4 regions of the Paenibacillus sp. RC73 genome follow, and region 1 is predicted to be linked to each of the others. Evidence: riboswitches for the same ligand, from Rfam matches in the RefSeq annotation. Region 1 holds a riboswitch; each other region holds the start of a gene.
What was found. Region 1 has a riboswitch for thiamine pyrophosphate ahead of thiC (phosphomethylpyrimidine synthase ThiC). Riboswitches for the same ligand answer to the same signal wherever they lie in the genome.
Positions count from the first base shown of each region.

Region 2: another riboswitch for thiamine pyrophosphate. It lies ahead of ABH897_RS26485 (thiamine phosphate synthase); the one in region 1 lies ahead of thiC (phosphomethylpyrimidine synthase ThiC).
Region 3: another riboswitch for thiamine pyrophosphate. It lies ahead of ABH897_RS23865 (ABC transporter substrate-binding protein); the one in region 1 lies ahead of thiC (phosphomethylpyrimidine synthase ThiC).
Region 4: another riboswitch for thiamine pyrophosphate. It lies ahead of thiM (hydroxyethylthiazole kinase); the one in region 1 lies ahead of thiC (phosphomethylpyrimidine synthase ThiC).

Region 1 covers NZ_JBIYCV010000006.1:45,175-50,554, reverse strand. Annotated here, with positions in the region: gene ABH897_RS15475 (alpha/beta hydrolase) at 1-817, opposite strand, end outside; gene ABH897_RS15470 (IclR family transcriptional regulator) at 1,117-1,860, shown strand; TPP riboswitch at 1,968-2,080, shown strand; gene thiC (phosphomethylpyrimidine synthase ThiC) at 2,264-4,051, shown strand; gene ABH897_RS15460 (hypothetical protein) at 4,167-4,319, opposite strand; gene ABH897_RS15455 (YitT family protein) at 4,829-5,380, shown strand, end outside.
Region 2 covers NZ_JBIYCV010000020.1:20,676-26,055, forward strand. Annotated here, with positions in the region: gene ABH897_RS26465 (ThiF family adenylyltransferase) at 1-105, opposite strand, end outside; gene ABH897_RS26470 (thiazole synthase) at 102-869, opposite strand; gene thiS (sulfur carrier protein ThiS) at 872-1,075, opposite strand; gene thiO (glycine oxidase ThiO) at 1,072-2,220, opposite strand; gene ABH897_RS26485 (thiamine phosphate synthase) at 2,285-2,899, opposite strand; TPP riboswitch at 3,181-3,289, opposite strand; gene ABH897_RS26490 (ABC-F family ATP-binding cassette domain-containing protein) at 3,378-4,931, opposite strand; gene ABH897_RS26495 (hypothetical protein) at 5,136-5,380, opposite strand, start outside.
Region 3 covers NZ_JBIYCV010000013.1:71,101-76,480, reverse strand. Annotated here, with positions in the region: gene ABH897_RS23875 (bifunctional 2',3'-cyclic-nucleotide 2'-phosphodiesterase/3'-nucleotidase) at 1-1,860, opposite strand, end outside; gene ABH897_RS23870 (pyridoxamine 5'-phosphate oxidase family protein) at 2,083-2,517, opposite strand; TPP riboswitch at 2,783-2,892, shown strand; gene ABH897_RS23865 (ABC transporter substrate-binding protein) at 3,093-4,139, shown strand; gene ABH897_RS23860 (MTH1187 family thiamine-binding protein) at 4,539-4,832, shown strand; gene ABH897_RS23855 (ABC transporter permease) at 4,829-5,380, shown strand, end outside.
Region 4 covers NZ_JBIYCV010000005.1:236,976-242,355, reverse strand. Annotated here, with positions in the region: partial or broken gene ABH897_RS14240 (sulfite exporter TauE/SafE family protein) at 1-177, shown strand, start outside; gene ABH897_RS14235 (DsrE/DsrF/DrsH-like family protein) at 212-700, shown strand; gene ABH897_RS14230 (metal-sensitive transcriptional regulator) at 777-1,043, shown strand; gene ABH897_RS14225 (right-handed parallel beta-helix repeat-containing protein) at 1,250-2,422, opposite strand; TPP riboswitch at 2,516-2,625, shown strand; gene thiM (hydroxyethylthiazole kinase) at 2,689-3,495, shown strand; gene ABH897_RS14215 (fibronectin type III domain-containing protein) at 3,790-5,380, shown strand, end outside.

The sequences.
Region 1 (5,380 bases):
GCGTCCCATGTACAAACATGATCGGGAACGGATAGTTTTCCGCTTTGACCTCTTGGTATGGAATCTGATGCAGGCTGGTACCGTTCAAGACTGGAAACAGCAGCTCCAGAATTTCCAGAGATGGATGGCGCGGCAGATCAATTTGATTATGAATGTTATGGTACAGCGTATCCGGCTCCAGGAGGAAGGTGCTGTCCAAAATCATGGCGTCCACATCTTTGGTTTGCAAGCCCGCCTGAAGAGCAGTTCCTGCCCCCATCGAGAAGCCCCATACGATAATCTCCGAGGAACCGCGTTGCTTCGCAAGCTGGATCGCCCCGAGAAGCTGCTGGGATTCCGCTTTGCCTCCGGTTGCGACGGCTTTGCTATTTTGTGATGCGAATCCGTAATCGAACATGACAACGTTAAAATTCAAACGGTGGGCATAATGCGCCAGATCATACATCGGAATCCAGCTTTCTTCGCGGTTGGCCCCATAACCGTGGCTGAAAATAATCGTTTTCTTCGATTGATCCGCCGGGATATACCAGCCCTGCACCATCCGGCTGCCGTCCTTGGCGGGGAAGCTGACATCCTCGTAGGGCATTCCTTTGGCCTGCATCGGGTTCGAGTACAGTGGCGCGACGGTTGGATTCGTCAGTACCCATGCGATATAGGCGTGCAGGGTAATAAAGCAAAACAATAGAAAAAATACGACCGACAGCAGCAAGGCAATAACGACATGCTTGATTCGCAGCAGCCGGGGGTTGATCAGTGGGGTGGACGGCTCATGGACAGCATGCTGTAGCTGAGAGCTGCGCTGGGATGTCGAAATCATGTAAGAGCCTCCTTATATAAAAATGAACTCCGTTTCATAGAATTCTAGGTACAATTCCACTTGAAAATGATAGTTTATGTCCGTATAGATACCTATTATCGTATGATGCGTGTTATCCAAAGTCAACGGCTGAACCGGAAAAGTAAAAATGATGCAAAGATTTGTCGATGTTTGTTCTCGTTCTGTAATATGGCTGTCACAAAAACATTGGTTTACAGTAGCCGCGACTATTCTATATAATTTATGTAACCATGTTTCATGGTGTGAAACGAATATGGAACAAAGAGGAGCGGTTCACAATGGAAGACCGTAAATTAACGGTTCGCGCCGTGGAGCGTGCGCTTGATATACTGATGTGTTTTACTGGAGATTCCGATCTGGGTCTAACAGAGATTGCTTCCAAAATTGGTTTACATAAAAGTACCGTTCATCGGCTGCTGACCACGCTGGAGGATCGGGGCTTTGTCGTTCGGAATCCCGCAACGGAAAAATACCGGCTCGGCATCCGGATATGGGAGCTATCCACCCATCTGTCGCAAAGCGACGAGCCGGCGATTCTATTACAGCCAGCGATGGAAGGATTGCGTGACCGTCTGGGCGAAACGGTCAGCCTATACCTGCGCGATGGCAGTATGCGTATCCGCATTCAGGCCGTGCAGAGCAATCAGGCGATCCGCCGCGTTGCGCCAGTGGGTGCAAGCATGCCGCTGGCTGTAGGAGCCTCCAGCAAGGTGCTGGCGGCCTTTATGCCGCAGCAGGAGCTGGAAGCCCTGCTAAGCGGGGATGAATGGCCGCCCTCGGTAGACCCGGAGGTCTATAAGGCTCAATTGCAGGATATTCGTGAGAAGGGCTATGCGACCAGCTATGAGGAGCGGGAGCCGGGCGCTGCTGCTGTGGCTGCGCCTATCGTGAATCGGAAGGGACAGGTCGCTGCGGCCTTGTCTGTATCCGGTCCGGTCAGCCGACTAGCGCCCGAGACGCTGCATGATTTTGCACCGATTTTGATCGAGGCGGCAAAGGAAATGGGGCTTATGCTTCCATAATCTTTGGAAAAAGGGACCAGAGAAGGGTTGCCAAAGCCGTAAATTTGAAGTAATCTGATGGGGATGGCGGGTTGTCAGTTATAGCCGCCTCATGCGAATAGAATTATCACATTTACTGGGGGAGCCTGTAATGCCGGGCTGAGATGGAATCGCACTAGATTTCGGACCCTTTGCACCTGATCTGGATCATACCAGCGTAGGGAAGTAATCGGCCATTGAAATGTATACGTAGCCGCTGTCTATGGCAATGCATCGGAGTATGATTCCGCGTGCGTAGCCGTCTGCATAGCTGTTTCGTTAGATTAGCCGGTTCCCTGGGGAACCGGCTTTTTTGCATAGATCAGCCAGCCTGGGGATGGTTCCGGATCGGTGTGTCATTTCATCGAAACGGGAGGAATGGACAATGAAACCGACAGAAACAGAAGGAACAGCAGGGAACGCAGTGGATGAACAGACAGGAGGGGTGAAGCCCTTTCCGGGGAGCCGCAAGGTATATATTCAAGGCTCGCGGCCGGACATTGCCGTACCGGAGCGTGAAATCGCCCTGCATCCCACACATACGCCACAGGGCACGGAGCATCATGAGCCGTTACGTGTGTACGATACGAGCGGTCCCATGACCGACGAAGCCTATCAGGTCGATATCCGTCAGGGCTTGCCTCCATTACGGCGGGCTTGGGCACTGGAACGGGGCGATGTGGAGGCTTACGAGGGGCGTGCCGTCAAGCCAGAGGATAACGGGTTGAAGCCCGGCTCCAAACGGGAGACGGCTGAATTTCCCGGCGTAACCAACCGTCCGCTCCGTGCGCGGCAAGGGCGTAGTGTAACGCAAATGCATTATGCGCGGCAAGGGATCATTACGCCCGAAATGGAATTTGCATCCATCCGCGAAGGGGTGGAACCTGAGTTTGTTCGACAGGAGTTGGCGGCTGGACGAGCTATTTTGCCTTCAAATATCAACCACCCGGAAAGTGAGCCGATGGTGATTGGGCGTCATTTTCACGTGAAGATTAATGCGAACATTGGTAATTCTGCGGTTACGTCCTCCATCGAGGAGGAAGTGGAGAAAATGACCTGGGCTGTACGCTGGGGCTCGGATACGGTCATGGACCTGTCCACAGGCCGTAACATCCATACGACACGTGAATGGATCATCCGTAACTCCCCTGTGCCGATTGGGACTGTACCACTGTATCAGGCGCTTGAAAAGGTGAACGGCGAAGCCGAGGCGCTAACGTGGGAGCTGTATCGTGACACGCTGATTGAGCAGGCGGAGCAGGGCGTGGACTATTTCACCATTCATGCGGGCGTGCTGCTGCGGTATATTCCGATGACGGCAAGTAGAATGACAGGAATTGTGTCCCGTGGAGGGTCGATTATGGCGGCATGGTGCCTTGCGCACCATCAGGAGAACTTTTTGTACACGCATTTTGAGGAAATATGCGAAATCATGAAAGCCTACGATGTGGCCTTTTCCCTCGGGGATGGTCTGCGTCCGGGTAGTATCTATGATGCGAATGATGAGGCACAGTTTGCTGAGCTGGATACGTTGGGTGAGTTAACGCAAATTGCCTGGAGGCACGACGTTCAGGTCATGATTGAAGGACCGGGACATGTCCCGATGCACAAAATCAAGGAGAATGTGGAACTGCAAATGGAAATTTGCAAGGAAGCTCCCTTTTATACACTGGGACCGCTCACGACGGATATTGCACCCGGATATGATCATATTACCTCGGCTATCGGGGCGGCAATGATCGGTTGGTTCGGGACGTCCATGCTATGCTATGTTACGCCGAAGGAGCATTTGGGCCTGCCGAACAAGGATGATGTCCGCGAGGGTGTCATTACCTACAAAATTGCGGCACATGCTGCCGATCTGGCAAAAGGCCATCCACGGGCGCAGCAGCGGGACGATGCTTTGTCCAAGGCACGCTTTGAATTCCGCTGGCGCGATCAGTTCAATCTTTCGCTCGACCCTGAGCGGGCTCTGTCCTACCATGATGAGACGCTGCCAGCAGAGGGAGCCAAGGAAGCACACTTTTGCTCGATGTGCGGTCCCAAGTTTTGCAGTATGCGTATCACGCAGGACATTCGCGCCTATGCGGCGGATAAGGGGCTGAACACCGAAGAAGCGGTAGCCGCCGGGATGCGTGAGAAGGCAGAGCAGTATCGGGATGACGGGCAGTAAATCCTTAAACTTATGAACGCATGAATAACAAAAGCCGTGGTTCTCTACAGATTGTAGGGGCCACGGCTTTTTAGCTTATGTAAAGCGAGATCATGCAACCGGATAAAGGGCGGCTTTATTTTTTACCCATTTTCTCATTCAAAATGTCCTGAAAGCTGAGCTTCTTCTCCGAGCTGTCTTCTTTCTTCTGCATACTCACCGCGTTGGCACGTTGGTATTGTTGATGGAAAGGCATCAAGGTGTGTACAGTTAAATTCATTGTATTCATGCAGGTAGTTCCTCCAATTCCATTTTGTCAAATTCAGATTGAGTTGCTTAGGACGTCTGTATAGGACTATTCGTATGTACTTGATGTCGTAATACCGGGTAGACTGCTTGGTAATGTTTCAATCATTATAAACGCATTTTTTCAAATTAAAACGCTTTTGACATAAAACAGGAAGATGGTCATATGTGTCCAAAATGAGGATTAGGTGTATGGTCATTCTGAGGGAAAATGTGCCTAGGTCCAGAACAAGGGCCAGAGGCCCGTTTTCTTAGTTTAGTAGTCGGGACCGTGTTTTTTTGTCGAATATCCTTATATAAGTGAGGATTTTGCAAAGTCCTGAAGTCAATATGAAGTCAGTCTGGTGGCGAATTAAAGTGTCAAAGTTGTATTGACTTTATGTTTGGGAGTGGATACCATGAACTGGTTGTAAGCGTGTTTTAGCTACTAGAGTCAGCCAATCCATCTGGCGATTCATCCGTTGAAATGTTTGAGAAAGGACCAGGACATATATGAAAAAAAGAATTGCAGACATCGCATTTATTATTCTGGGTGCGTTTTTTTTCGCGCTGGCTGTTAATCTGTTTGTTATCCCGAATGAGTTTGGCGAGGGGGGGGTTACAGGGGTCACGATTATTTTGTACTACCTGTTTCAGTGGTCCCCTTCGATCGTCAATCTGGTGATCAATGGCTTGCTGCTGATTGTCGGGTATAAATTTTTGGACAAGAGAACGACCCTGTACACCGTGATTGCAGTCGCTTTTAACTCGTTGTTTTTACATTTAACGGCCAACTGGCGGATTGATTCGCATGAGCCGACGATTAACGCCGTATTTGCCGGGGTTTTGGTGGGGATCGGGATTGGTTTGATCGTGCGGGTGGGCGGTACAACAGCAGGAACGGTCATTTTGGCCCGGATCGCCAACAAGTATCTGGATTGGAATATCAGCTATGGTTTGCTGTTTTTTGATCTGATTGTTGCATTTTCATCCTATTTTATTATTGGCCCGGAAAAGCTCATGCTGACCATCGTTATTTTGTACGTCGGTACGAAGGTTATGGAT
Region 2 (5,380 bases), on a different contig from region 1:
AGCTAGTCGGCGTTGTCCTTCCGGCCCGAAAGGGGCGAATCTTTCCTGTCTGGAATAGCGATCACTTGGTTGTACTTGTACACCAGCTTTTTCAGTCGCCTTCATGCCTGAACCAAGCCTTCTGTCGGGCTACTTGCAGATGCATAACGTTTTACAGGAATCAGGCCCGCCTCAAAGCCGTATCTGCCCGCGCGAACAGCCAGCTTCATCGCCTCAGCCATTTTCACAGGGTCCTGAGCTCCTGATACAGCTGTATTCAACAGCACGGCATCTGCCCCCAGTTGCATCGCCATTGCTGCATCTCCAGGTGAGCGAATGCCGGCATCGACGATAACCGGAACCTCCGCTTGTTCAATAATAAGTTCCAATGAGAATGGGTTTAGCAGGCCGCGTCCTGTACCAATGGGTGAAGCTCCAGGCATAACAGCATGTACGCCAAGCTTTTGCAGCCTTTTGGCTAGAATCACATCATCCGATATGTAGGGCAGCACGATAAAACCTTCCTCCAGCAGTTTTTCACTGGCCTTGAGTGTTTCAAAAGGATCAGGCAGCAATGTCTTGCTATCCCCAATGACCTCCACCTTAATCATGTCGCACAGACCTGAGGCTCTCGCCAGCTTAGCGATACGCACTGCCTCATCCGCCGTTGTCGCTCCTGCCGTATTGGGAAGCAGCGCATAACGACTCAAATCCAGTGTATCCAGAAAATGTTGCTTATCCCGTTCCTCCAAATTTAATCTTCGCACGGCAAATGTTAATATTTCGGTCTCCGCAGCTTCCACAGCTTTGGATTGAATATCCAGATCAGGGAATTTTCCTGTACCCAATAACAGCCTTGACGTAAAAGATGCTTTACCAATCGTTAACATGATTAACCGCCTCCCACAAAATGTACAATTTCCAAGCTGTCTCCATCCTTCAGTACCGCTTCATCATGATCTTCACGAGTCAATATATGATGATTCAGCTCCACCACTACAGTTTTCACTTTCAAATCCAGCTCTTTCAGCAGTTGATCCACATGAATGATCCGATTGGAAAAGGTCATGTTCTGACCGTTAATCGTCAGCTTCATTCGCTCGCCTCCTTTATACGTTCAGGAGAAAAGCCGCTTATTCCAAGCTCAGCCACACTAGCCCCTTTTAACAGAGCTGCTATCGCACGCCCGGTAGCTTCACTCAGCAACACACCGTTCCGGTAATGCCCGACCGCGGCATATACTCCTTCTACGCCGGGAACAGGCCCAATACAAGGACGCCCCGCCACTGCCTGCGGACGCAAGCCCGCCCAAGTGCATATAAAAGAAGCTTCACGGACGCGAGGCAACCAGGCAGAAGCACGGGCCAGCAGCCCCTCCAGGCTTCCAATGCTCACCTCTTTGTCAAACTGATGCGGCAGACTCGTCGCTCCAATCCAAAGCTCGTTGTTCCGCTTGGGCACTAAGTAAATATCATCGGCGTAAAGGGTATATTCCAACGGATGTTCCTTCAAGGAGACTGAAACAGCCTCACCCTTGACCGGATAAAGCGGATATTCAAAACCGACCTGCTCCAGCAGTCTCATACTATCCAAGCCTCCAGCAATAATGACCTGATCACAGGAAAAAAAGCCACTGTCTGTTTGTACGCCGCAAACTCGCCCATGCTGTACTACAAGTTGCTCCGCCTGTGTACCAGAGCATATTGTTGCTCCCAGTACGACAGCTGCCCCCGTATAAGCACGACAAAGCTGGGCAGGAGAAATCTGTGTCTCCTTTGATCGGTATATAGCCCCGATCACTTGACCATCCAAACCTGGAATTCGGCGAGCCAATTCTCTGGCATCCCACCACACAGGATGATCAACCTCTTGCGCAATAGCCGCATTCCAGCGTTTTTGCCCCTCTGCTTCCGAACGGAAGGGAGTCACAAATCCTTCTGTACGGAATTCCACCGAAACACCAGACAAACGCTCTAGGTCACGAACCAGCTCGGGAAATGCATCCCGGCTTGTGCGAGCGAACTGTGCCAATTCAGGGTCGGTGAATTCTTCACTCTCTGCTGCCAGCATCCCAACCGCAGCCCCTGAGGCTCCCCCGCCCGGAATGAATCGTTCCACCAATATCGTACTGCGACCCTCCTTGGCCACATGATAAGCAATGGAACTACCGATGACACCTCCACCAATCACCAAGCATTCAGCGTGTCCAATAGCTTGTACCTCTGTTTTTATCTCTGGCATATGTTCCATCTCTCCTCTCCACTAACGATTCTGCTTGCAGCGATCTCCTACTTTCATTTCACCACTACATGCTGTGCACTACCCGATCCACCATTCGCTTGTACGCCATCGCAGCCGCAACGGGGGACTCAGCCTCCCAGATGCCGGACATCACCGCAATTCCGCTTGCACCCGCAGTATACAGCTCGTGAATATGGCGTGGTTGTATGCCGCCTAGAGCAATCACAGGAATGTTCAGCAGCCTGCATATGCGCTCAAGCTGTGCTATACCTCGCGGAGTAACACCAGGCTTGCAGTGAGTCTCATACACATGGCCATAGAGTACATAATGCGCTCCTGCCCGTTCGGCAGCCTGTGCCTCCTCCAAGGAATGCACCGACACCCCACAGCGCATATCCTCTGAAAGTAAGCTTTTGACAGCTGCAACAGGTAATCCGTTAGCCGGTAGCTGGATAGCTCCAACGGAGGTAAGCAAAGCAACATCCACCCGGTCATTTACTGCAATTTGCTGTAAAGGAACTCCTCGATTCACCATACTGCGGGTTAAAGCAAGCAATTCAGATGCGCCCTTCTGCTTCAAGCGCACGTGTACATAATGAACATACGGATGAATAGCAGCAGCCACTTGGGCAGTATGTGCATGTGCACTAAAATCGCCTTCCATCGTAATTACGTGCAATTCGATCTTATTCTCACCTCACAATGGACTAAATGGTTGTAAGCTGACCCTGTATCTTTACAGTCTCATATCGTGCTATACGTTATGGACTAACCACGTTTACCAGCAAAAAAATGAAGGGGTACGGTATATGAATACGAATATATGAACAAGAACGAAAACGCAAAAAAACCACTTCCCGAAGGAAGTGGTTTAACGTACGTCCAATAACCAAACGGATCATTATATCCGTATACGTATATCGTCCCACATACAAACAAAGTAATAAATTCGTTACCTCGTTTGTACGGCGCTCACTTCCCTACGCTGGCATAACCCAGATCAGGTGCAAAGGGTCCGAAATCCGTTTATTCCGTCTCAGCCGCATGGGCGGCTCCCCTAGTGTAACTATTTTATTGTATCAGCTAAAGATAGCTTAGCATAATTTCCTAATCCTGCAAACCCTGCTTCTTGTGAAGCTTGGTACAGAACTGGATATTTAGTTGACTTTACTTGTCCATTCTTCCACATTCCACGTTTTGGTTACCCAATCCTCATAAAAGTCCGGTTCGTGAGATACGAGCAGCACCGTTCCTTTGTATTCCTTCAAGGCACGTTTCAACTCATCCTTTGCTTTGATGTCCAAGTGATTGGTAGGCTCATCGAAAAGCACCCAATTGCTTTCCCGCATTAGCAGTTTGCATAGGCGGACTTTGGCCTGCTCACCACCACTGAGCGCGGATAGCGGACGGGTGATATGCTCATTTTTCAAACCGCAACGCGCCAAATGCGCCCGTACTTCATGCTGGTTCAAGTGCGGGAATTCATTCCACACATCCTCAATCGGTGTAACTTTCTCTGCTCGTACCTCTTGCTCAAAATAAGCTGGCTGCAAGAAATCCCCTTGATAGGTCTTGCCGCTGATCGGCGGAATTTTTCCCAGAATGGTTTTGAGCAATGTCGATTTACCGACACCATTGTAGCCCACAATCGCAATTTTATCGCCGCGTTCAATCGTCATGGACATTTTAGGCAACAGGGCATGGGTGTAGCCAATTTCAAAATCAATACCCTCAAACACCGTTTTCCCACTCGCACGTGCTTCTTTAAATTGGAATGTTGGCTTAGCCGCTTCTTCCGGTTTATCGATGCGCTCGATTCGATCAAGCTGCTTCTCACGACTCTTCGCCCGACCTGACGTAGAGGCGCGCGCCTTATTGCGTTGAATGAAATCTTCCTGTTTCTTAATAAAATCCTGCTGCTTCTCATAAGCTTCAATATGCTGGCTTTTGTTCAGGTCTGCCATTTCAAGGAACTTTTCATAGTTGGCTGAATAACGGGTCAGCTTGGCAAATTCAAGATGATAGATGACATTAACGACCTGATTCATAAACTCAGTATCATGAGAAATAAGAATAAACGCATATGGATAATCCTTCAGATAACGTGTAAGCCATTCAATATGCTCTACATCCAAATAGTTGGTAGGCTCATCCAGTAGCAACACATTCGGCTTTTCCAATAGCAGCTTGGCAAGTAGGACCTTCGTCCGTTGTCCACCGCTAAGTGCGGAAACATCCCGCTCCAGTCCTATTGCGGAAAGGCCCAATCCATTCGCCATTTCTTCAACCTTCACATCGATGAGATAAAAATCCCCCATATCCAGTTGTTCCTGAATTTCACCCATCTGTTCCAGCAGCACTTCCAGTTCTTCAGGAGAAGCTTCCCCCATCTTGTCAGTGATCTGCATCATTTCCTTTTCCAATTCCAACAATGGGAGAAAGGCGTCCTTCAGTACATCCCGCACCGTTTTACCAGGTGTCAGCTTGGTGTGCTGATCCAAATACCCATAACGTACACGTGGAGTCCATTCCACTTTGCCTTCATCCTTAAGCAATTTTCCGGTCAGGATGTTCATCAGTGTCGATTTACCAACACCATTGGCTCCCACCAAACCTACACGTTCCCCTCCAAGCAATCGGAAGGATACATTTTTAAACAATGCGCGGTCCCCAAAGTTATGGGATACATTTTCTACAGTCAATAAACTCATAAGCTGTTTTTGGCTCCTTATTGTCATCGGCAATGCCGACTGTTCTTATTTCATATGCATTTCTTTCAAAGCCTTATTGTAGCACATCCAGTAGCCTTATCGGAATATTGAAAATGGGTGAATTTGAAGGATTTTGATATTGCCTGCTTATAAAAAAAGAAAAACCACTCATGGGAGTGATTTATTTAAAGATTGTTTAAAGATTTATTTATAAACATTATAACATTTATATTCAAAATACCCTGCGGCCGCCGCAGATTTTTCATCCGTAAAACGCTCTGTCGCTTTAAAGGGAGCTGGACAAGAATCTCTGTAAAAATATTTCATTCCGGTATCCGGCTCTACGCCGCCGATCATGGCTTGCTTCCTCACAACTCTTCCGCCACCAAACCCATAGTTATTATAGTACCTGTCTCCAACCGGGATTCCCTGGATAAACGCCATCAGCC
Region 3 (5,380 bases), on a different contig from region 1:
GGTAACCTTAGCCTCACCGAAAGGAGCAATAGACCAGTTGCCATCCGCAGCCGGATTAATCGTTCCGTTCGTACGGATGTAATCAATAACGACTTGGCGGCTTTCGTCCGGTGCTGCCATCACAATGCGTTTGCCATCCGGATTTGCCAGTTTGGATGAGGAAGCACGATAGTTGTTGGTCGCTACGATAAATTTCTGTGCAGGATCAATTGCTTTCCCGTTGTATTGTAAATCCTTGATACGATGAGCAGAAGGATCAATAACGGTTCCCTTGGCATCATATCGTGCAGGCTGAGTCACATCAATCTGGTACTTCACACCGTCAATGACATCAAAATTGTAGGTAGGGAAATCTTTGTTAATCAGCGATTGTTCCTCGGTTTTCTTTGGATCGATATGGTTGAACTGGCCCGCAGACCACTCCAGCCATTCCTGAATTTCAGCACCGGTAACTTCTACGGCCTGAACCGTGTTCGGGTACACGTACAGATCGGACACGTTTTTAATGGCTATCGTGCCTTCAGGAATGTTGGTGTAATACTCGGCACCGTTTCGGCCACCAGCCTTGAATGGGGCGCCAGCCGACAATACGGGAAGATTTTCGTATTCGGTCCCTTTAAGATGGTTCTGTACGTACCATTTTTGTGCATTCGTCACAATCTGAATGGATGGGTCATCCTGCACTAATGCAAAATAACTGTTAATCGGTGCGGTTGTGGTTCCTACCGGTTGACGAACATAATCCAGCGTTCCTGTATGCTCTTCCTTGATCGCATCTACCAGTTTAAACTCAGGATTCATCTGCACAGCCTGAGTTTTGGGATTCACAACCGGACGCACTTCAGACTGTGAATTTGTTACGTTCCACTCGTATTTTTTCTTTTCCAGGGTCAGGTCAATAATACCTAGCTCCTTGCCCCATGAGGAAGCTTCTACAGCCGGCACACCATTGATCGTTCCTTTATCCCGGTCTACACCGCTCATTTCTTTAAAATCAGGGCCGGGGAAGGATTTATGCGCGTGTCCAAATAAAATAGCGTTAATTCCGTCTACCTTGCTCAAATATTTAACGGCATTTTCCATCATCGGAGTCTGCGGTACATCCTCATAACCTGTGTGTGCCAGCACAATAATAATGTCAGCACCCTCGGTTTTCATTTGAGGAATAAACTTTTTTGCCGTTTCCACAATGTCCTTGGTAACGACCTTTCCCTTCAAATTGCCTTCATCCCATTGTGTAATTTGGGGCGTTACCAAGCCAATCACGCCCACTTTGAGCGTATACTCTTTCCCCTTCTCATCCGTTACCGTTTTATCAAGAATCCGATAAGGGGTAAAATAATTTTTAGTCCCTTGGCCCCCATCATCGTAATACACATTCGCATTTACGTAAGGAAAATCAGCTCCCTTGAGTGATCTTTCCAAAAAGTCGAGACCATAGTTAAATTCGTGGTTCCCCACCGTAGCCGCATCATAGCCCATAAAGTTCATCATCTTGTAGACTGGATGGACACCGCCTTCTTTCTCGAAGGTTTTGCTTCTGGCCATATAATCACCCAGTGGATTGCCCTGCAACAAGTCGCCGTTATCGAACAACAGGCTGTTTCTCGTTTCACTGCGCGCCTGCTGGATCAGTCCAGCTGTGTTAATCAAGCCATATTCGTTCGTTTCCTTGTCCGCATAGTAATCGTAATTCATCAAGGCCGCATGAATATCCGTTGTTTCCATGATCCGCAAATTCACTGTACCGCTATCCTTGGATTCGCTGGCAGCCCAAGACGGAGCGGCTGAAAACACCAGCATGTTACAGGCAACGACTGCTGCTGTAAGCCCTCTAAACCATTTTTTATGAAATATCAAAATATATCCCTCCTCATTAAGATGTAGGCCTCATACACATACTTTTGCACATATATGTAAGCTTTGAGCCCACCATTCCTATTTTAATCCAACGCCGGACAAAAGAGTAGTCATTTACTCCATTTATTTATGAAAAAATAATTAATTTTCCGCAAACATAAAAACCAGCAAACCTCCCAAATAACTCGGAGAATTGCTGGTTTCCTCATATTCTATCCAATTCTATTTCTCCCACACCTGACGTCCGGTTTGCTTACCCACATACTCAATACGAGTCGGATTCACATCCAGAATGACATAATCGGGGTCATCCGGGCCAGAAAACCATTCCTTCAACGAATCATTCCACACTTGTTTGCGGAGTCCCTCGTCAGCCGTTACCCGGACAGTAGCCTCAACCTCCACGACTTCCTTCGTACCGCCAACCTCATAGCCCAGCAGCAGATAAGCGTTTGGATTATCCTTCAGCTCTTCCACCTTATGTGTTTTGCGATCTGTCGCGAGATGAATGTTCAGCCCTTCGTTAAAAAGAGCCATATAGCGCACCTTCGGCTTGCCGCCTTCTACTGTACCCAACGAGCAAAATTTGTTGTTATCCAAAGCCTTTACAATGGCTTGTTCCAGTTGGCTGCGATCCAATGTTTCCGTTTTACCCACGGTACAACAACTCCTTTTCGCAAATTAGAATTCCTGTGAATGCCCATGCCATGATCCGACACCAGCTCATCAAACCATACCTGCGGCAGTTCTGTAAAACAACATCAACCGATGGGATCATGGTCATTTTCAGAACAAAGCTCACAGTAAAAGTGTACCCTAGCGTACAGCAAATGAACCGTCACTTCTTCCCCAATGCTGGACAGACCCGCCTTCTAGGCATATAATCGTCGTAGTAAACCCGAATTGAATAACCCATTCGACTATACAATGCCAGGGGTGCTGGAATCGGCCGGCTGAGAGTGTGTCCCAAGACACTGACCCTTACAACCTGATCTGGGTAATGCCAGCGTAGGAATGCTTAAGCAAGATGCGCCCCTTTTTTCTTATTACGGCGGGCCATCCCTTACTTTGGTATATACAAGCGCAAGCGTCCCGGAACATCGGGGCGCTTTTTTTGTTGAAGATGATGTTGTTGGAACAGATAGCGTCCGGCAGAAGTTATTTTTGTAAAATGGGAAACATAAGCTGTCTGATCCGACGGATTACGGGTAATAAAAGGAGAGAACACAACGATGAAGCGCATGAAAATGTTAAGCCTAGGGCTGATCAGTCTGTGGCTCATGACCCTGACTCTGACCGCCTGCGGCGGAGGCTCCCCCTCTGCACCACAAGGCGCGGCTCCTGCCGCCAATACCCAAGCGACCTCCCCGACCAAGGGACTCAAGGATGTTAAAGTCGTGCTCGACTGGACGCCAAATACGAATCATACGGGACTCTATGTCGCCAAGGACAAAGGATTTTACGAAAAAGCAGGCTTGAATGTCCAGATCGTTCAGCCCGGTTCGGGCGGAGCCGATCAAATGGTTGCTTCCAATGCTGTACCTTTTGGTATCAGTTATCAGGAGGGAGTCACACAAGCTCGTACGCAAGGGGTACCGCTCGTATCCATCGCTGCGGTCATTCAGCATAATACATCAGGCTTCGCAGCCCCGGTTGACCGCGGGATTAAGAGCCCGAAGGATTTTGAAGGTAAAAAATACGGCGGCTGGGGTTCGCCCGTAGAAGAAGCGGTCATGAAATCCATCATGGACGCAGACAAGAGCGATGTAAGCAAGGTGAAGATCATCAACATGGGTAATGCCGATTATTTTACAGCCGTGAAGCGGGATATCGACTTTGCCTGGATTTTCTACGCATGGACCGGGATTGAAGCCCAACTACGGGGTGAACCACTGGATATGCTGTATGTAAAAGATTATTCCAAAAGTCTGGATTACTATACACCCGTCATCGTGAGCAACGAACAGACCATTAAAAATGATCCCGAACTGGTCAAGGCCTTCATGGACGCGACCGCCCAAGGCTATGAATATACCATCGCTCACCCGGAAGAAGCCGCAGACATCTTGACCAAAGCGGTTCCGGAACTGGATAAAAAGCTGGTACTCGCCAGCCAAAAATGGCTAAGCCCGCGTTATCAGGACGATGCCGCCCAATGGGGCGTACAAAAAACGGAAGTATGGCAAAACTACTCCGACTGGATGTACGAACGCAAGCTGCTCAGCAAGCCTTTGGAAGTCGATAAAGCCTTCACAAACGACTTCCTGCCCAAGCGTTAATCTTGTAAATCGAACTTGAAAGTACCTTTGTGCCACTACGCAGTCGGTTGATGCTTCCGAAGCGAGCTTCCCTATGGAAGGCTTTTAAAGCGACCGCTAACGCTTGTACAGCACCATTCCGTCCACTTCGTTTTTATGTTCATTTTGCTTTTGTAAAAATGCCACACCAATAAAACCCAAAAATATGATGGTTTTAAGGTGGTTGGCAGCGCAGCGGTTCATTTGAATCTGGAGAAGCGCAGCGTTCGCCTTTGCCGTGGGATTCTTACCTTTTAAATTTATTCAATGAATCCCACGGCAACAGCGATCGTAAGATCAAATGAAACGCGGAGCGGTCTCACCCGCCTTAAACCACCATATTCCCCTAAAAACAATCCAATGAAGGACAGGTGAATTCACATGGCTAACACACTGCTCAGTATTCAAGTAATTCCTAAAACCCCCAATAACGAGGACTCTTACGTATATGTAGATACGGCAATTGAAGTTATTCAGCGCTCCGGTGTCAAACATCAGGTGAACCCATTGGATACGACCATGGAAGGCGAGCTGGACGAGCTGCTGAAGGTGGTTAAAGAAATGCACGAGGCACTGACGGAAGCAGGCAGTCCAAGCATCATTTCACAAATCAAAATCGCACATAACCCGCAGGGCATCAGCATGGATAAGCTGACCGAGAAATATCGCCCATGAATCCGAAAGGCAAAAGCGCATCCTGGTGGAAAAGCGTATGGCCGCCCCTTGTGGCGGTCCTCTTCTTTTTAGCCGCCTGGCAGGGGGCGGTTTCCTATTTACATGTTGAATCCTGGTTACTGCCAGCTCCGTCCCTGATCGTGCAGGAAGGAATGGCCCAGTCGGCGCTGCTTGGTGCCCATACTTGGGCTACCGTTCGCTTAACGCTGGCGGGATTTGCTATCGGCACAGCAACTGGACTATTGATCGCCATTGTTCTTCATACCATCCCTTTTCTCAAATCGGCTCTGTATCCGCTGCTCATTCTTAGTCAAAACATTCCGACCATCGCTCTCGGCCCATTGCTGATGGTGTGGTTTGGTTTTGGCGTGTTGCCCAAGCTGATGGTTATTACACTGGTCTGCTTTTTTCCTGTGGCTGTAGCGGCCATGGACGGGCTGACGAGGACGGACCGCACGATGATGAGCTATATGCGCATGTCGGGCGCAGGCCGTATGGCTATTTTCATGAAGCTGGAGCTGCCGCATTCCCTGCCACAAGTATTTTCG
Region 4 (5,380 bases), on a different contig from region 1:
TCAACGGGCCATATTCCGATTATCGTAACTGCTTTTACGATATTGGGGAGTTTGATCGGCGCATCTCTGGGATCCAAATGGAGTGCGAAAATCAATCCAGTTATTTTGCGATACAGTTTAGTGGTATTGATCCTTCTTACTGCCATTAAAATTTGGAGTTCCATATTAGGAGTTTAAATAAGAAAGTTGTAGTGAAAAAGGAGCTTACAGGATGAATCAGGAATATACTCAGCAAAAAACAACCATCGTATTATTTAGCGGGGAGCTGGATAAGGCTATCGCTGCATTTATTATCGCGAATGGTGCGGCAGCTTACGACCATGAAGTGACCATCTTCTTTACGTTTTGGGGGCTAAACACGCTGCGTAAGGAGGAACTCGTACGCACAAATAAGGGGCTACTCGAAAAAGCCTTTGGCTGGATGATGCCGCGTGGACCCCAAAAGCTTGCATTGTCCAAAATGAATTTTGCAGGACTCGGCCCGCAGATGATCAAGCATGTCATGAAAAAGCATAATGCGCTTTCCCTTCCGCAGCTTATTGAGCTGGCACAAGAGCAGGGAATCAAGCTGGTGGCCTGCACCATGACCATGGATCTGCTAGGGCTGCAACAGGAAGAGATGATGGACGGTTTGGAATATGCCGGAGTAGCTGCCTACCTGGGGGATGCTTCGCAGGGCAAGGTAAATCTATTCATTTAGGGTGTCCTAATTATTTTTTTGGTTTATAATATACCTATACATGTATATGATTAAATCAAAAAGGAGTCTATACCTTATGGATTACAATTATAGTGATGAACTGAAAACGCGCCTGAGAAGAATTGAGGGTCAGGTGCGTGGGGTACTTCGTTTAATGGATGAAGGACAGTCCTGCAAGGACGTAGTAAGCCAGTTATCTGCCGTACGCAACGCATCAGATAAAGCGATTGCCCAAATCGTAGCAGAGAATCTGCAACGTTGTATATTGGAAGAGCAAGAAGCTGGTGGAGATACAGATAAACTTGTTAAGGAAGCGATTCAGCTTCTAGTAAAAAGCCGTTAAGGAGGTCATTTTCGGTCAATTGCTGGAAAGACAACACGAGCTTGATCCGAAGTAAGAAAAGATTATGGTATGCAGAAGCGGAAACCGCAGCGGGCTGGCATGTGAATTACTTGGCGAAAAAGGTTTTCATGCGGTTAATATGATCGGTGGCATGAATGAGTGGACAGATACAACGGTATAAGCATAAAATTTTTCTTAGGGCAATATTATTTCAAAAAATTATTGCCCTCTATACATAAGGAATACTGAACATAAGTGCCTAAATTTTGATTGAAATAAACACGATTTTGAGAAGTTTCCTTCGTAACCCGAATGCCAAAATCCCCATTTCCATTGGATATGATTTCATTTAAATGAATGCTGGATTGTTGAACATCCGTTTCCAGATAAATACCGTTCGAATCACTCGTCCAATCACGAATTTTACCACGCCCTTTCCATGCTCCAAAATTAGAAATGTTATTACTGGAAATATTGATTTTAGAACATCGCAAAACCTGGATGCCCGAGAAATCAGGATGATCAATCGTGTTGAACATCACGTTAATACCGCCAGAGAGCTGATCCAGTTCAATGCCAAAAAAGCGAGTGTCCAAGATAATATTATAAACAATCTCTAATCCATGGTATCGACTGCTTAATGAAATAGGGTGCTCTAAATTGCGGGAAACACGAATACCTGAATTGATCGAACGAAGGATGATGTTCCTTTCAATGCGATTGTTATAAGCGGGCAATGAGTAAGAGATACCGGAGAGAGGAGAATCCTTAATGAGATTGCCCAATACTTCGGAATCACGGCACATATAAAAAGAGATCGAGGAGCCAAATACATTGTTATAGCGCACTTTACCATTTTTCTGAAGAGAAAAGGATATGCCATCCCCTATAAAATCAGAATATACGGTGTTATTTTCAAACACATTTTCATTATCGAGATGATTTTCTTCTACTGCTGCAATCGTTTCTGCGCCTGCTGCCACCTTTGGACCAGCAAAGTATACGGCAAAAATACTTGCAGTACCTAAAATTTTATTTCCTTCAATGCGGGTACGGTTAGAGGATGCAATAACAAGAGCTGCTTGAGCAGAGTGAGTTAATGAATCTAGGGTTAAACGGGTAATTGAAACATCATTGGCGTTAATTGTAATTAAGTCCTTTGAAGGATCGGTTTGACGGAGTATCGTATGTTCAACGGATTCACCCTGTATTTTTGTAGCATGATTTTGAATCAGCACAGTAGAAGAAACATTGTAAATACCGTTTTTCACAAAAATATTTGTTTCATTGGATGCTAAGGCTTCAATTAGAGAAAGGTAGTCACCCGATCCATCAGCGGCTACAACAGCAGACGGGGAGGAGGCGATAGATTTGTCCAAAAAGTAAACCTCCAAACGTTTTCTACATATTGCGATCCATGTCTTTATGGCAATTACCTGTTGATTTTTGTACGACGAACCCGTAACATTAGAAAAAAATATAACGGGAGCCTGTGGAAGCAAGCTGAGAGTACGACTAAGCCGTCGTAGACCGTGTGAACCTGTTGGATAATGCCAGCGTAGGGATATAAGTGTATACATATGTATAAGCCAACAGCCTTTCACAGGTTCCTGAAGAAAGAAGGTTGTTTTTTGTGTTAGATAATATGGCTTTGTTGCTACAAAATATGCGGGATACGAATCCGCTCATTCACAATATAACCAATGTGGTCGTCACCAATTTCACGGCGAACGGACTGCTCGCGCTCGGCGCTTCACCAGTTATGGCATACGCCAAAGAGGAAGTCGCAGATATGGCCCGAATTGCAGGGGCGCTTGTACTTAACATCGGTACGTTAAATGAAGAACTCGTAGAGTCTATGATTGTGGCTGGTTTATCGGCTAATGAACATGGGGTACCCGTGCTGTTAGATCCCGTGGGTGCGGGAGCGACTCCATTCCGCACAGCCTCCTCCCTCCGTATTCTGGATCGGGTCAAGGTGGATATTGTTCGTGGTAACGCTGCTGAAGTTGCACAAATCATTGGCGAAGACATGCAGATTAAAGGTGTCGATGCTGGAGAAACAGGTGATTTGAATATTTCACAACTTGCAGTCAAAGCAGCCCATCAACTGAATACCATTGTTGCAATCACCGGCAAAGAAGACGTCATTACCGACGGCCGTATAGGGTGGATCATTGAAAATGGCCATAGCCTGCTTACCAAAGTTACCGGGGCTGGTTGCCTATTAACTTCGGTACTGGGCGCTTTCACTGCTGTCGAAAACGACAGGCTTACTGCTGGTATGGCAGCGCTTGCTGTATATGGTGTTGCTGCTGAAATGGCAGCGGAACGAAAAGGCACGGAAGGACCAGGAAGCTTTCAGATCGAGCTGCTTAATATGCTGTTCGCTATAACGCCGGACGATGTACGCCAGTACGGTAGGGTGCGCCCGCTAGATCGGATATTCTGAAATCAAGCATAAATCATACGATTATCTTTGGTATCCGCGCTGGGCGCGGTTTTTTATGTATGCAAGTCCTTGTTCTTCTATTGGGGCAAGAGCTTGTACTGATAGTCTGGGAACGGAAGTACAACTCAATGGAGTCGATCAGTCTAAACATTTCCTATAAATATTCCGATAACTATTAAATGGGCACCTACTGCTCATGCCAAATATTGCCAATTATGTATTGCAGCAGTGGATTTTTGTAAGCTTGCTTACTGGTTAGACAAATACATATTGTTATCAAGGAGAGCATAGATCATGAATAAGAAGCGCTTGCGCCAATGGATGGCTCCGTTCGCAACGGCTACACTGATTTTAAATACGGGATATGGTATCTGGGGAGGGACGGATGCGGTGGCGAGCCAATCCGCTGCTCTGAGTATTGCACCAGCAGAGGTGAGCAATCTGACAGCGGTTCCGTTAGATACAACAAGGGTGAATTTGTCTTGGACCAACCCGTCGGACATCAATTTTGACCATGTAAAGGTGATCGGTGTCAGCACCGACGTGTATGTAGATAACATCCTAAGTAACTCTTATACGCTGAGCGGCTTACAGCCGAATACGACATATACCTTCCGAGTGAAGACGGTGGGTAAGAGTGGTAATGAATCTCAAGGTACTACAGTACAGACTAAAACAGCTTCCGTTGATGCTCCTGTAGATAAGACACCACCAGGAGAGGTAAGCGGGCTGACAGCGACGAATGTGGGTTACAACGCTTTTACTGTGAATTATATATTGCCGAAGGATGCTGACCTGAACCAAGCCATTATCTATTTAAATGACAAAGAGGTGCAGCGAACTACAGGGACGTCCTATACGTTCAGTGGATTGATTGCTTCGACAAACTATAAGGTAACAGTTAAGACAGTGGACAAATCCGGCAACATATCTGGAGGGGTCAATATTCCGGTTACGACAACAGCGCTCACCGTCGATACAGTGCCAGAAGTAACAGGAGCTTCAGTGACATCAGTTAATAACTATAGCGTTACTGTTTCCTGGACGAGGCCCAGCGGAATTAGTACGGTCAGTCTGTATAAGGACGGACAACTGGTAACCGATTCAACAGGAACATCCTATACATTCAACAATCTGTCGGCAAGCCAGACATACACGTTTATGATCAGGTCCAAGCGAAGCACAGGTGCATTGTCCTCCGGTGTGAGGCTGACTGCCACAACGAACAGCACGTCCTCCAATTCGTCGGAAGTATCCAATCTTGAAGTAGATAGCAAGAGTGATACCTGGATCAAAATTACTTACGATATGCCGAGTCAGGCCGAAAAAGTGAAAATATATGTTGATGGTGATTATAGGGGCACTACATCCTCTGAATCCTACAAAATTACGGATTTACGTGAAGGACGCTGGTATGAGATTAAGGTCACAAGCGTAAATAGCAGTGGAAGGGAATCTAGCGGTGTAAAGATCTCAGAACGTGCAGATAGTTATAGCTATTCCTCGTCTTCATCTAGTTCATCCAACTATGAGAAAGCAAGAGATTTGATGCGAATTGCGGAAAACAGTTTGAACGCCTCCGACTGGCGGTCTGCCAGAGACGCAATCAGTGATCTGCCGAGCGGGACACGTAAAAGCGACCTTCTGGATCGGCTGGAAGCTATTCGCAATAGAGCGATTGGTACCAGTAGCTCATCGACCGGGACAAGCTCAGCTACATCGACTTCTGGCACAGCGTCTTCATACTCTAACAATGCGTTTTCCTCATATTCAACTTCATTCACCCTGACACCAGGATCTACATCAGCTTATGTCGATGGGCGTACTACGACGATGGCTCAGGCACCACGAGTGATAAATGGGGTAACGATGGTCCCGCTGCGCT